DNA from 2 places in the Marinomonas pontica genome. Region 1 is predicted to be linked to the other one. Evidence: riboswitches for the same ligand, from Rfam matches in the RefSeq annotation. Region 1 holds a riboswitch; the other holds the start of a gene.

Region 1 (7,578 bases):
TATTAATGAGCTTAATTCTTGTTTTGCTTTGGTGGATTTTGTCGATTCAAAATTGGACGAATTCGCGGGCAATTATGCAAAGGAAGACGTGCTCGCGGTGCATGCTGGTTTATCGGCGTATGGCGGCTTTTTGCAAAATGACATGATTAAGCCCAAGTTGCTGAACATGTATGGTGGCAATGAAGCCCAAGCGAAACTCATGCAAGCGCTGTTTGATCGTCAAAAAGCCAGCTTTTATAAGACGCTAAATGGGCGTTACACCGAGAAAAAACTCTTCACTGAATACGCTGCAGGCATCAATGATTGTCGTGCGAATGTCAGCATTCCCCCTGCCATCGCCAAAACCCTTAATACAGCCATCAACACCATGATTAAAATGGCGAGACAGAGACCGTAAGCCATCAGGCTTGGCTTATTGACAGGGTCGGCGCGCTAAAAACCGCTAGGTTGATCGATCAAGTTAGCCACTGACAGCAAATGTTGCTCATTGAGGTAGTTCAACAGTTCCGTGTTGACGTCATTTTGTATGGTAGGCAATCCTTGGTTGCCAAAGATACGATTGATTTCAATCACATACGGCACTGAACCGACCATGGCAATGTCGAAACCTGCGTGGTTGATGTCTAACGATTCGGCCAAATAGGTGACAAGATCTTGCGCTTCTTTTGGAATCAAGGCCGCTTCCACCTGCCCACCTTGGCTGATGTTGTTGTGAAAGCCGTTGTCTGACTGCAAACGCCAGTAACCGTTAACGATTTTATTACCAACCCAGATGACGCGCATGTCTCGGTCAATGGGCAGGTATTCTTGCGCATACAGCACGTCTGTTTGCGCCACGTAGTCGCGCCATTGACCGATGGTTTCGATTAAAAAAACGCCGTTGCCCATGCTGCTGCGTGGAATCTTTGCCACGAAAGGAGAAGGCATGTCGTCCCAGATTTTCTCGGCTTCGTAGGGCGTGTTGGCTGCGATAATCGTGTAGGGATGTTGTGCGGGTGCGACGGTACGAAACGTCCGCGTCATTTCCACTTTATCGTGCCCAATCATGTAGGTGGCCAGACTAGGAAAAATTCGCTTTTTCAGCCCATGAACCAAGGCGTTGAGTTGCCAATATTGAGGAAAAAGCAGCCAATCGGCGTCTTTTATTTCATCCAAATGGTCGTACATCGATTCGGGTTTGATGTAGCGAACTTGCGGCAAATGCAAGGTTCTAAGGGCGTCAAAAGAGATGATTTTCATAGCGTATAATCAGTAGACAAACATGCCGCGATTTTGGGACTTAGCGCCTAAAAAAGAAACAAAAAACGACGGAGTTTATATATCCAATCATGCTAAAAAACTGTTTTATTAGACCGTTTTGTTTTTCATGTGTTCGCTTTCTCGTGGCGCGTATTTCAGAAAAATGCCAAGTGAAATCAATAGAAAACCAGCACCTAACGTAAGGCGTTTTTATCAAGTGCCTGTTTGGCTCGGTTTTTACGAATTTTACGAACCGAGTCGAGAATCAATATGACAAGCGCCGACCAGATCAGCACAAAGGTGGTCAGCTTTTCTGGGCTAAGCGGTTCGTCGTACAAAAACACCGCGAGAAAAAACATGCCCGTTGGGCCGATGTATTGAAAGAACCCAAGCGTCACCATGCTGACTCGGTTTGCCGCTGCCGCAAAGCACATCAACGGCACCATAGTGACTGGCCCTGCCGCGAACAACAACCAATTTACATGCGCGCTGTTGTCAAAAATATTCGCCGTAGCAGATGGGCTCCAGATCAAATACAAAAGCGCAAATGGCAACATAATCCCCGTTTCTATCGCCATGCCGGTGAAGCTGTCGACGGCCACTTTTTTGCGAACCAAGCCATAAAAGCCAAAAGTCACTGCGAGAATAAGCGCGATCCAAGGCAAAGAGCCGAATTGAATCACCTCAAACACCACCGCACAAAAGCACAGAACAACGGCAGCTTTACGTACTTTATCGAGTTTATCCTGAAAGAAAATCATACCTAACAAGATACTGATGAGAGGGTTAATGTAGTAACCCAAGCTGGCGCTGAGCATCTTGTTATTTTGTACCGCCCAAATAAACGTCCCCCAGTTGAAGCCAATAAGCAAAGTTGAAACCAGCATGGCCAACAGTGTTTTACGAGAGCGAAGCACGGTTTTCAACGCGTCGGTATAGCGAAGAAGTAAGATCAATATCAGAACAAGGATGAAGGACCAGACGACTCGATGAGCGAGAATTTCTTGTGCCGGAACAAATGACATTTCTTTAAAGTAAATCGGCGCGATGGCCCATAAAGTGAATGCCGTCAGCGCATAAAAAATGCCGCTTTTGGAAGAGGTTTGCATTGAAATCATCCTATTCAATGAAGGTTATTCTTGGATATGAACGTGTGCATGAGAGTGTATAGCAATACTGCATAAATGGTCAGAATTTTGTTGATAAAGAAACAAACAATGTCATTTTGCGGCGGTCAATTTATCGCCGGTTTATTGCCTAAACAAAGGGATAGCGGTAAAGTGGCGGTTGAAATTTTTACATTAATCGAACTTCGGGGCGGGGCGAAATTCCCCACCGGCGGTGATTTTTTTGAATCGAAGGATTCAGCAAACAGCCCGCGAGCGCTTTGTGTCTTATTTAACTAAACCTAGGTTAAGACGCAAGGGACAGCAGATCTGGTGAGACTCCAGAGCCGACGGTTACAGTCCGGATGATAGAAGTCGACCAAGTCTTTGTGGCGCCTGATGCTTTTCAGGTGCTTCTGAGCTGTGCTTTTCTGCGTACAGATCTTGGTACTATTCGTTCTCATCACCCCTGTGCATCTTACTGATTGGAGAAACCAAAGATGGCAGGCACATTTTTCATCATGATCGCGTGTTTCACGTGGGCATTGGATACCTTAATTCGTTACCCTTTACTGGGCGCGGGTTATTCCACACTGCAAATTGTTCTCATCGAACACCTTACCTTGGTGCTGTTCGTCAGTCCTATGCTGTGGCGCTATCGTCACGTTTATCGTCATATGTCGATCAGCGGTTTTTCGTGCCTGTTTTTTATTGGCGGCATAGGCTCGGCCATGGGCACCTTGGCATTTACGGAAGCCTTTCATTATTTGAATCCAACTGTGGTGATCTTGCTGCAAAAGCTGCAACCCATTGTGGCGATTCTATTGGCCTACTGGTTGTTGAAAGAGCGCATTGAAGGGCAGTTTGTTCGCTGGGCGGCGGTGATTTTGCTGGGCAGCTTCGTGATGATGTGGCCAGACCTTCGCCAATTGGGTGATGCGCAATGGCACTATTCAAGCGACACTGCCAGCATCATGAAAGGTTACGGTTACACGCTCATCGCCGTGATCGCATGGGGCGCAGCAACGGTGTGCGGTAAATATTTATCGCATCAACACATGCCCGCCAATGCGATCATGTCAGGGCGTTTTGTCGCGGGATTATTGGTGTTGCTACCGATGGCGTTGGCACAGTCTGAGAGCCTAGTACCAATGACGTCTATTGATTTGAGTTTGGCGGTTGTGATGGCTCTACTAAGTGGTTTTATCGGCATGTGGTTCTATTACCAAGGGCTCAAAACCGTCCCCGCACAACTTGCTACCCTGGCCGAACTGTCCTTTCCCGTCTTCGCCGCCGCCATCAACTGGCTATTCCTAGACATGGGCTTAACCGGCTATCAAATCATCGGCGGCTTGATGCTGATTTTAGGCAATATTGGCTTGCGCATGAAAGAGCTGAGAAAAACAGAGCTAGCGCCAGCGGCTCAGTAACAGAATGGTAAGGGCCTGATTGATAAATATCGGGCTTTGTTTCTGCTTTTCCTTTTTTAATTCCGCAAATACCTGCCCCTATTTGGGGCTTTTTGCATTAGAATGGCGCTCTTAATTTGTCCGCGAGGTCAGCTTTTAGCGGGTCTTTTCGTATGGATGCCGTCATTTTTACTCTAATAAGGAAGCGAGATGCCAAACACGTCTGTTCATTCTCCAATGGTTGAGCCGAAAACCCAGTGGCTAAACGTTATTTTATTGTGGATCGCGGGGATTTCCGCGGCGATGCAGTTTGCTAAGGTGTCGGTGTCGTTTGACGCGTTGCTGGCGCATTATCAAATGGGCGCGCCGTCTACAGGAGCTGCGTTGTCTGCAGTGGGCATTGTGGGTTTGGTGTTCGGTGTGTCAGCGGGGATGATTGCCAGTCGCGTTGGGTATTTGAAAGTGTTGGTGGGGGCTTTGTTATTGGGCGGCACTTTGTCGTTTGTTCAGTCCAGCTTACCTTCTTTTCAGGTGCTGTTTATCACTCGAATGTTAGAAGGCTTTTCTCAGTTGGGTGTGGTGGTTGCGGCACCCACTTTGATTGCGAAATTGAGTGCGCCACAACATAGATCGTTGACCATGGGCATTTGGGGGACGTTTTTTGGTGTGGCGTTTGCTGTGTGCGGCTGGTTGGGCAAGAGCATTCTAGGTCATTACGGTTTACAGGCTTTGTTTCTTAGTCATGGTGTGTTTATTACGGCCATTGGCGTGGTGTTGTTTTTTAAGTTGCGAAAAAATCCGGTGTTGGATTTGGTGCCTGTGACAGAAATGCAAGAGGGCTTTTTGAAGCAAATGATGCAGGTTTATCGTAACCCGAGAGCCTTGCTGCCTAGCTGTGTGTTCTTGTTTTATACCTGCACTTTAGTGTCGATTTTGACCTATGTGCCGGGGCTGATTGATGATGCGTCGTTAAAGACGTTGATGTTGGTGGTGTTGCCGTTAATCAGTACCAGCGGTACGTTTTTAGCGGGGGCGATTGCGCAGTATTTGATGAAGCCGCAGCGCGTTGCGCTGATGGCGTATTGCGGTGTGGCGAGCTGTGCCGTGGTGCTGTCTTTCATTAATGGTTCCGCGGGGTGGTTTTGTTTTGTCGTTGGGATATTGGTGCTGTTTTTGGGTATGGTGCCGGGCTCTGCGTTGGCGATGATCCCGACTCTGGCGCGCAATCCGAGTGAGCAGGCGCAAGGTTATGGTTTGCTTGCGCAATTTGGTAACCTTGGTGCGACCGTTGGGCCGCCGTCGTTTGCAACGGCCATTTCGCTTTATGGTTTGACGGGGCTGGTGGCGTTGGTATTGACGGTGTGTTGTTTTGGCGTTTTGTTTAGTCTTCTTGCTGGGCGCATTAAAGGCACTAGGTAATCTTTTCTGGTTAGTCTTTTTCTGGTTAGTCTTTTTCTGGTTAGTCTTTTTCTGGTTAGTCTTTTTCTGGTTAGTCTTTTTCTGGTTAGTCTTTTTCTGGTTAGTCCTTTCTGTGTTTTGGCCGTGTTTGATTCACAAGCATGGCCTCTCTTCATGTTTTGTTGCAAAAAGAATCCAAAGTCCTGTAATAATTTAGGCTTGGGCTCAGTCTAATGTCTACACATCGAATCAATTGGTTTTTATCCAGAGTCGAAAAGGCTCTTTCGGGGTTTTACGAATGAAAAAAATGGGATTGCTGGTATTCATCGCAGCATTAGCGGCGGGCTTCTTTTATTTTGACCTGCATACGTTATTGACGCTGGATGGTTTGAAGTCTGGGCTTGCGCAATTTGGTGCGTGGCGCGATGACAGCCCGTTATTGGTCGGCGGCGCATTTTTGCTGCTGTACGTTATTGTGACGGCGCTGTCTTTGCCCGGCGCGGTGATCATGACCTTGGCGGCAGGTGCCTTGTTTGGCTTGTTGTGGGGGACGGTGATTGTGTCGTTCGCCAGCAGCATTGGGGCAACCTTGGCGTTTTTGGTGTCGCGTTATTTGTTGCAAGACACGGTGCAATCGCGTTTTGGCGGGCGTCTAAAAGCGTTTAACGAAGGTATTGCCAAAGACGGCGCGTTTTATCTGTTTACTCTTCGTCTGGTGCCGATTTTCCCTTTTTTCTTAATTAATTTGCTGATGGGGTTAACGACGATTCGTGCTTTGACTTTCTATTGGGTGAGCCAAGTGGGCATGTTCGTCGGAACCTTGGTGTACGTCAATGCGGGAACTCAGCTGGGTCAATTGGAGAGTTTGTCGGGCATTTTGTCTCCGTCTTTGTTGTTGTCTTTTGTCTTGTTAGGTGTGTTTCCGCTTATTGCGAAAAAAATCGTTGATGTGGTGAAGGCGCGTCGTGTGTATGCTGGATTTAGCAAACCAAAATCCTTTGATCGTAATTTGATTGTCATTGGCGCTGGTGCTGGTGGCTTAGTGAGTGCTTACATCGCGGCGACAGTAAAGGCTAAAGTCACCTTGATTGAAGCTCACAAGATGGGCGGTGATTGTTTAAATTACGGCTGTATTCCGAGTAAGGCGTTAATCAAGAGTGCGAAAGTGGCTCATCAAATGCGCCATGCTGAAAATTATGGATTGAACAGCAGCGAGCCGACCTTTTCGTTCAAAAAAGTCATGCAACGTGTTCACGATGTGATCTCGAAGGTTGAGCCTCATGATAGCGTTGAGCGTTACAGCAACATGGGTGTCGATGTGGTGCAAGGTTACGCTAAATTGATTGACCCTTGGACGGTGGAAATTCAACGAAACGACGGCGATACGCAACGTTTGACGGCGCGCAGTATTGTGTTGGCAACCGGCGCACGTCCTTTTGTGCCGAATTTACCGGGCTTGGACGAGGTAGGCTATTACACCAGCGACACTCTATGGGAAGCTTTTGCCAAATTCGATGAGCCGCCGAAGCGCCTTGTGGTGTTGGGTGGTGGGCCGATTGGTTGTGAATTGGCACAGAGTTTTGCCCGTTTGGGATCGACGGTCACGCAAGTGGAGCGCTCGGCTCGTATTATGGGGCGAGAAGACGAAGACGTTTCTGCTCTAGCACAAGAAAGCTTAATTCAAGATGGCGTAATCCTGCTGACTTCTCACAGTGCGGTGCGTTGTGAAAAAGACGGTGATGTGAAGCGTTTGATTGTTGAACACAATGGACAAGAGTCTGTGGTGGAATTTGATGCGCTCATTTGTGCCGTTGGCCGCGAAGCGCGTCTGGACGGTTACGGTTTGGAGAATCTGGGGATTGAAACCAAAGGCACCATTGTCACCAATGATTACCTTGAAACCCTTTACCCTAACATTTTTGCCGCGGGCGATGTGGCGGGACCTTATCAATTTACTCACGTTGCCGCTCACCAAGCGTGGTATGCCGCGGTGAATGCGTTGTTTGGCTCGTTTAAAAAGTTCCGTGTCGATTATCGAGTGATTCCTTGGACGACGTTTGTTGACCCTGAAGTGGCGCGAGTGGGCTTGAGTGAAAAAGACGCCAAAGACCAAGGCATTGCTTATGAAATGGTGCGTTACGAATTGGATGACTTGGACCGCGCCATTGCCGACAGCGCGGCAAAAGGCTTTGTCAAAGTGCTGACGGTGCCGGGCAAAGATACGATCTTGGGCGTGACCATTGTTGGCGAACACGCTGGGGATTTGTTGGCAGAATTTGTACTGGCGATGAAACATGGTCTTGGCCTGAATAAAGTCCTCGGCACGATTCACACTTATCCAACGTGGGCGGAAGCCAATAAATACGCTGCAGGTGAGTGGAAACGTGCCCACGCGCCACAGCGTATTTTGAATTGGCTGGAAAAAT
Region 2 (7,578 bases), 870 kb from region 1:
TGAAGATAATTAAAATGTGTGGTTTGCCGGACGCTTACCTTTGATTTTAATCTCAGCCGTGGAATTGGTGATTGTTTGCCGTCGACGCCATCGTGAGTTGCTCGCCTTAAAGTAAAGAACGGATGTTCAACAACAAAAAAGCACGCCATGTTAAAACGATGGCGTGCTTTTTTTTGGGCTTATTGTCTTAGCCTATACAGTTAAGTTATTGGCGAGACTTAACCTTTGGCTTACGGCGCTTCGCTGAAGGCGCTGTGCCACTATTAGAGCGTCCCGCTGAATGTTTAGCCTCATTATTGGTTTTTCGGCGAGCTTTCTCTGCTGCCGTATTTTTCTCAAGAGTTGGCCGGTTTGAAGAATGAGAAGCACCGGTTGCTTGGCCAGGTTTGGCTTTTTGAGGGCGTCGGTGAATCTGTTTGTCTTTTTCTTCCGCAGGTACTAATTTGTTGTCGCCATGGCCGATTAGGTCAGCACGCCCCATTTTAATTAGGGTGTTGCGTAAATCTTGCCAATTGCTGGCATCGTGATAGCGTAAAAACCCTTTTTGTACGGTACGCTGTTTGGCGTCTTTAGGGGTGTATACGTCTTCACTCTTGTACGTTACCGGCTTCAGCGGGTTTTTGCCCGAATGATACATGGCGGTGGCCAATGACATCGGTGACGGGTAAAAGGTTTGTACTTGGTCTGGTTTAAAATCATGAGTTTTTAACCATACCGCGAGGTTCAGCATGTCTTCGTCTGAGCTTCCTGGGTGAGCGGCGATAAAGTACGGAATTAAATGCTGCTTTTTCCCCGCTTCTTTGGAATATTTGTCGAACATCCGTTTGAAACGGTCGTACGTCCCCATGCCTGGCTTCATCATTTTCGATAATGTGCCTTGCTCTGAGTGCTCAGGCGCAATTTTTAATAGGCCGCCAACGTGGTGTGTAACAAGTTCACGAACGTATTCTGGGTCTTCCACCGCCAAGTCATAACGTAAACCAGAGGCAATAGACACAGTGTGAATACCTTCTATTGCGCGGGTCTTACGATACAGTTCCGTCGTTGGGCTGTGATCGGTGTTTAAGTTAGAGCAGATGGTTGGATAGACGCAAGACAATTTGCGGCATGACGCTTGAACTTCATCGTCGTTACAGTTCAGGGTGTACATGTTAGATGTAGGGCCACCTAGATCGGAAATGTGTCCAGTGAATCCAGATACTTTCGCTTTAATATCTTCAATTTCGTTCAAAATAGATTCGTGTGAACGGGACTGAATGACGCGACCTTCGTGTTCGGTGATGGAGCAAAATGTACAGCCTCCAAAACAGCCGCGCATGATGTTGATTGATGTTTTTATCATGTCATAAGCAGGAATGCGGGCTTTTTTGTATTTTGGGTGCGGCACTCGGGCATAAGGTAAATCGAAGACGCCATCCATCTCAGGTGTTTCGAGTGGAATTGGCGGCGGGTTTACCCAGATTTCTTTTTTACCGTGTTTTTGAATCAGCGCACGCGCGTTATGGGGGTTTGATTCAAGATGTAAAATACGCGATGTGTGTGCATACAAGACAGGGTCTTTGGATACTTTTTCGAAAGAAGGTAAGCGAATGTAGGTTTTCTCTGGATCGAGTTTCTCGCCACGACGTAAAGGCGCAGGAATAACGCGAATGGGCATGACGTCCGATTCTTCTTCGTCTTTAGTTTGGCACTTACCCTCTGGGATGTATTCATATGGGCTGTAGATTTGGTCTACTTTGCCAGGCCAATCTACCCGAGTTGAATCGATTTCAGTGAAGCCACCTGGCGGCGCGTTACGCACAATGGTCGTACCACGAATGTCGGTGAGTTCGTCTAAGGTTTTGCCCATCGCCATCTGGTGGGTTACTTCGATCATAGCCCGTTCCGCATTACCGTAAAGCAAAATGTCGGCGGTGGAATCGATCAACACCGAGCGGCGAACTTCGTCACTCCAGTAATCGTATTGTGCGATGCGGCGTAGGCTGGCTTCAATTCCACCAATCATAACCGGAACATCTTGGAAAGCTTCTTTGCAGCGCTGAGAATAAACAATGACCGCGCGATCGGGGCGTTTCCCACCCACACCGTATGGTGTGTAGGCGTCGTCATTGCGTACTTTTAAATCGGCGGTGTAACGATTGATCAACGAATCCATATTGCCTGCAGTGACACCGAAATACAGATTAGGTCGTCCAAGACGCATAAAGTCGTCTGTATTGCGCCAATCTGGTTGGTCGATAATACCAACGCGATACCCTTGAGCTTCAAGCAATCGACCTAATACCGCCATGCCAAAACTTGGGTGGTCCACATAAGCATCTCCTGACACTATGATCACATCACAGCTGTCCCAGCCAAGAGCGTCCATTTCCTCTCGGGTGGTGGGTAGGAATGGAGAAACGCCGTAACATTCTGCCCAATACAATGGGTAAGAGAAAAGTTGTTTGGCGGTTTTATGTCGTTTGATCATTGTCTACTCTTGGTATCGGATGCAATACGCGCTGCGATTACGAGGATACATGGATTATCGGTGAAAAATTGTGCCGTATTATCCCAGAAAATGGTAAGGGTAGACAGTGTAATCTGTGTACCTTACCGCTTTCTTATTCATGGCTGAATGCGCCAAACACTTTCTTCAAAAACAGAGTGTCCTCTCTCTTTGTATTGTGGGTGGGTTGGCGCCAAATTTTCGGCGACGATTTTGTGAATTTTTTCTCCCCACATGGATGTGATGCTGTGTTCCTCAACGGAAAAGGGCGGCCCTTGGTTCTCACCATCATAGTACAATGAGATGAGCAGTACCCAGGCTGAAGGGGACAATCGGTCAAGTGTATGACGCACATATTCGGCGCGTTTTGAGTCTGGCATGGCGACCATGGCAGCGCGATCATAGCAGGCATCGAAGTGGCTTTCGTTAAATTGAAAATAGTCGCCTTCGACAATGCGCAGAGGCAAATCATGGACGGTATGAATCTTTAATTCACCCTCTTGGTGAGTGTCATAGCTGAAGTCGTTATCCCCCAAAAATTGCACGACAGCCAAAGACGAAAGCTCAACGCCTGTCACCTGATAGCCTTGTTCTGCGAGCCAGATCATGTCATTGGATTTACCGCACAAAGGCACCAGAACGTGACTGCTTTTAGGCAATGTGGGCCAAAATTCTACGAGCTTAGGGTTCACGCCTTCCATATGAAAACCGATGCGGCCCGTTTTCCAACGATCTAGCCAAAATTCATTTGTAATCACGATAACCTCATTAAATGTGGGCTTGTTTAAAGTTCTGTATGTCTTATCCTAAACGGTGGAATTAGGTGATTGGATTTTCCAGTTAGGTCAAGGCTAGTATAGACATCTGCGGTGACTTTTCATTGCCACTTTCGTCCATTTTTACATACAGAGGCTGTCATTTTGAATATGGGGTTACTATGTCTTTAGAGTCTGCGCCAGATCACATTAAACTTGCTGTTGATTTGATTGAGCTATTGGAAGAACACGAAGTTGAGCCCGAGGTTGCCGTAGAAGCATTGTCTATTGTGTTGAAAGACTTTCAAAATAAGCGTGATAAAAACAACATAAAAGGCGGCTAAGTTTTTCATTTTAAAGCCTAAAATGGACGAAGTTCTGACTTTGCTTATCCAACATTATTCGCCGGTAACGTAGACATTTGCCTTGTTACATTCGCTATAATGGCCGCCATCCTATTTTGTTAAGAAGATTTACTATTTTGCACACACTTGATCAACTGAATCGTGGAGAGCTAAAAGGGGTGGTCCGTCTGCAGCTGTCTGAAGAGTTAACGACGTTTCCAGACGCTATTTTTGACCTTGCCGATAGCTTAGAAATATTGGATTTATCGAATAATAACCTAAGCTCTTTGCCTGCGGATTTATCTCGACTCAAAAAACTGCGTATTCTCTTTTGCTCCAATAACCAATTTACGCATTTGCCAGCCGTGTTAGGCGAGTGTGCGCAGCTGGAAATGATCGGCTTCAAAAGCAATAAAATCGTGTCGGTGTCTTCTGATTCATTACCAACGTTGACCCGTTGGCTGATTTTGACTGATAACAAAATTGAATATCTTCCCGAAGATGTTGGACGCTTAGCTCGTTTGCAAAAGCTAGCGTTGGCAGGAAACCGTTTAACGGCTCTGCCTGACTCTCTTGTTAATTGCCAAAAATTGGAGTTGGTTCGGCTGTCGGCCAATCAGCTTAAGGCTTTTCCAGATGTCTTATTGCATTTGCCACGTTTAGCTTGGTTGGCGTTTTCGGGCAACCCATTTTGCGCTGAGCGTGACCCGCATAATGAATTTAAAACGGTACCTTTTTCGGATTTGACGTTGCACCAAGTGTTAGGTCAAGGCGCGTCAGGGGTTATTTCATTGGCAACCTGGCACCATAACCGATTTGATTTTTCCGATTCTGTAGCAGTCAAAGTCTTTAAAGGTGAGGTGACCAGTGACGGCTATCCAGAAGATGAGCTGGATGCGTGTTTGGCCGTTGGAAGTCACAGCAATTTGGTTCAGCCTTTGGCGAAAGTCTCAGAGCCCAACTGTTCGGCTTTGGTGATGGAGCTGATTCCTGCGCATTATACAAATTTAGGTCAACCGCCGAGTCTGGACTCGTGCACCCGAGATACGTTTGTGAAAGAGCAAGAGTTCTCGATTGAAAAAATCGCTTATGTTATTGAGCAGGCGGATCGGCTGGTGGCGCATTTTTGTGAGAGAAAAGTCAGCCATGGTGATTTCTATGCACACAATACTTTGATCAATCAAGATGGTCATATTTTGTTTGGAGATTTTGGTGCCGCATCAAAGTATGCGAATTTATCGGAGCAGCAACAGGGTGGTATTGAACAAATAGAGCAGCGCGCTTTAGGCTTCTTTATTGATGATATGTTGAATTTGTGTGACGAAGTTGGGCAAAAAAGCGTGTTGTATGATTCGCTAAGCAAGCGCCGTTTCGTTTAATCGCTCAAAAAAACGCCTCGCAGGGTAAATAATGCGAGGCGTTTTATGTTGAAACGTGTTAGATCATAGGCTTAAAGCATTTGCTTGGCTTTTTCGGTCAAACGAATGGTTTGATCGCACGCGTTAGCCAATTCGATGCCTTTCTTAACAAAATGACGACTAAAGTAGTCTTTATGCTCGTCGTGTTCATGGAAATTATGAGGTGTCAGCACCGCCGTAAGAACCGGAACTTCTGTTTCCAATTGAACTTGCATTAATGCATTGCAAATTGCCTGAGCAACAAAGTCATGACGGTAGATGCCGCCATCTACAACCAAGGCTGTACCAGCAATCGCGGAATATTGACCGCTCTTTGCCAGTAGTTTGGCTTGTAATGGAATTTCATATCCGCCAGGAACGGGAATGATGTCGATCAAAGACGCATCGTAGCCGCGAGAAACAAGTTCTTTTGTGAAGCCTTCAACGCAATTTAAAACGATGTCTGTGTGCCAAGAAGCGTGCAGAATCGCAATGCGTTTTGTTGCTGGAGTAAATTCAGTGTTATTCGTTGAGCTCTGATTCATGTGTTAATCCTAAAAATCTAAGGTGAATCAGGGCGAACGGGCAGGCAAATATACCACGATAAAATGGCATACCTTAACATGATGAGCCTAAAATAGGCACCATCATTAGAGGTTTTGTCTGACGCGCTCTCTATCATCCGGACTGTAACCGTCGGCTCTGGATTCACACCAGATCTGCTGACCCTAAAAGAAAGACTTCTTGTAGGCGCTCGCGGGCTTAGACTGTGATTAAAACAGGGTCTTTACCGCCGGTGGGGAATTTCACCCCGCCCCGAGAACGAAGTCGGATACATCCGACAGACGAAATATACTCGTTTTTGCCGGTGGCTGTCAAAGTGTCTGCCTTCCTCAACTGTGGTGACTTTGTGACAATTTTATGGATAACAAAAAGTAACCAAGAATGGGGGGGGCTAGTAGTGCTTTTTGTCTAGCTGGATATAAAATTACTATTAAGAGATTTTAATGTTTTGTTACAATAGCGCGCTGTTTATAACGAATAGCTTGGAATATTAGTCTGGAATGGAGTCTTACATGGTGAATATACACAAGACATTTGTGCATCGAGTGTTGATTGATCTGTCTGTTTTTGGCTTAGCGGCATGCAGTTCGGTTCATAAAGACACCACACATCTTAATGAAAGTGATGAGATGGAAGATATTTCTCAAACCAACTCGGCTGAATACCTTTGCAACAACACGCTTTTAACTGTGTTGTTCCATGCAGAAAATGCCCAAGTAAACTGGAAGGATAAAAACTACCATCTGACACATGCCATCAGTGCTTCTGGTGCTTTTTATCTAGGGGAAGGTTTGTCATTTTGGATTCATGGCGATGAAGCCGAAATTGAGCAAGGTGTCGTAAAAACTCAATGTCACCTTGTTCGAGTTGACTCTTAAATAGCTTTCAAATTAGATCACCTGAAGGGCGTTCACTTTAAATCGTGGTGTTTTCATCCCGTCACATTTGCAATACGTGTACAATGGCTTCATTCGCGCCTTAGGGCGCATGATTCCATTGTAGAGAACGTATGAGTAAGCTATTTGTCATGGGCATGGGCCCAGGTGATTTGGGTTTGGTTGCCCCTAATGCAACCGCAGCATTGTCTGTTTGCAGCGATTGGGTTGCCTACGGGTATTATCTTGATTTGCTTGGCGAACTGAGCGAAGGAAAAACTTTCCACAATTTGCCACTTGGTGAAGAAATTGGTCGCGCTCGATTGGCCTTAGATCTTGCAGCAGAAGGCAAAAATACCGCGTTAATTTCCAGTGGCGATATTGGCATTTACGCCATGGCAACCTTAGTATTTGAGTTGCTGGACATGCAATTACAAGGCAAAGAAAACCACCCTGAATGGCTCGATGTGGACATTGAAGTCATACCCGGAATTTCAGCAATGCAAGCCGGCGCCAGCCGCGTGGGTGCCATGTTAGGGCACGACTTTTGTACCATTTCACTTTCCGATCTTTTAACGCCATGGGAAACCATCGATAAGCGCTTGCATGCCTGTGGCGCTGGCGACTTTGTCGTGTCTTTTTACAACCCCGTGTCGAAAAAACGTGATTGGCAACTTAACCACGCGCGTGATGTCCTATTGCAATACCGTCCTGCCAGCACGCCAGTCATGATTGGCCGTCAACTGACACGCCCAGAAGAAGAGATTACTTTTACAACACTGGGAGAATTAGACGCAAAAGACGTGGACATGTTTACCATGGTAAGTGTTGGCAACTCGGATACGAAACACATAGTGAATGGTGAGAAACAGTGGATTTATACGCCACGTGGTTACTCAAAAAAACTTTAGTTAATCAAGATGTTAATACGATTAAGAGACACAATATGACGGTTTATTTTATTGGCGCCGGCCCAGGTGACCCAGACTTGATGACAATCAAAGCCGTCAAAACAATGGAGCGTTGTCCTATTGTTTTGTACGCAGGTTCATTGATTCCTCCTCAGGTGATAGACAGTGTTCGCGGTTCTGCTGAAGCCATTTATGACACAGCGGAAATGAATTTAGACGAAACCACCGCGGTGATAGAAAAAGC

The links. A riboswitch is a leader RNA that binds a small molecule or an ion and turns the genes downstream of it on or off. The one in region 1 is predicted to bind FMN.
Region 2: it holds a riboswitch for FMN, as region 1 does, so the genes downstream of both, AABA11_RS04885 (6,7-dimethyl-8-ribityllumazine synthase) here and AABA11_RS00780 (DMT family transporter) in region 1, are expected to answer to the same signal.

What each region holds. Positions count from the first base shown of each region.
Region 1 is NZ_AP027271.1:168,311-175,888, forward strand. It holds gene AABA11_RS00765 (hypothetical protein) at 1-397, shown strand, start outside; gene AABA11_RS00770 (ATP-grasp domain-containing protein) at 433-1,239, opposite strand; gene rarD (EamA family transporter RarD) at 1,434-2,348, opposite strand; FMN riboswitch at 2,543-2,726, shown strand; gene AABA11_RS00780 (DMT family transporter) at 2,846-3,775, shown strand; gene AABA11_RS00785 (MFS transporter) at 3,965-5,173, shown strand; gene AABA11_RS00790 (FAD-dependent oxidoreductase) at 5,451-7,578, shown strand, end outside.
Region 2 is NZ_AP027271.1:1,034,509-1,042,086, forward strand. It holds gene AABA11_RS04865 (YgiQ family radical SAM protein) at 206-2,470, opposite strand; gene AABA11_RS04870 (class I SAM-dependent methyltransferase) at 2,608-3,246, opposite strand; gene rsmS (pleiotropic regulatory protein RsmS) at 3,426-3,587, shown strand; gene AABA11_RS04880 (leucine-rich repeat-containing protein kinase family protein) at 3,725-4,966, shown strand; gene AABA11_RS04885 (6,7-dimethyl-8-ribityllumazine synthase) at 5,038-5,529, opposite strand; FMN riboswitch at 5,651-5,812, opposite strand; gene AABA11_RS04890 (MliC family protein) at 6,061-6,426, shown strand; gene cobJ (precorrin-3B C(17)-methyltransferase) at 6,558-7,334, shown strand; gene cobM (precorrin-4 C(11)-methyltransferase) at 7,370-7,578, shown strand, end outside.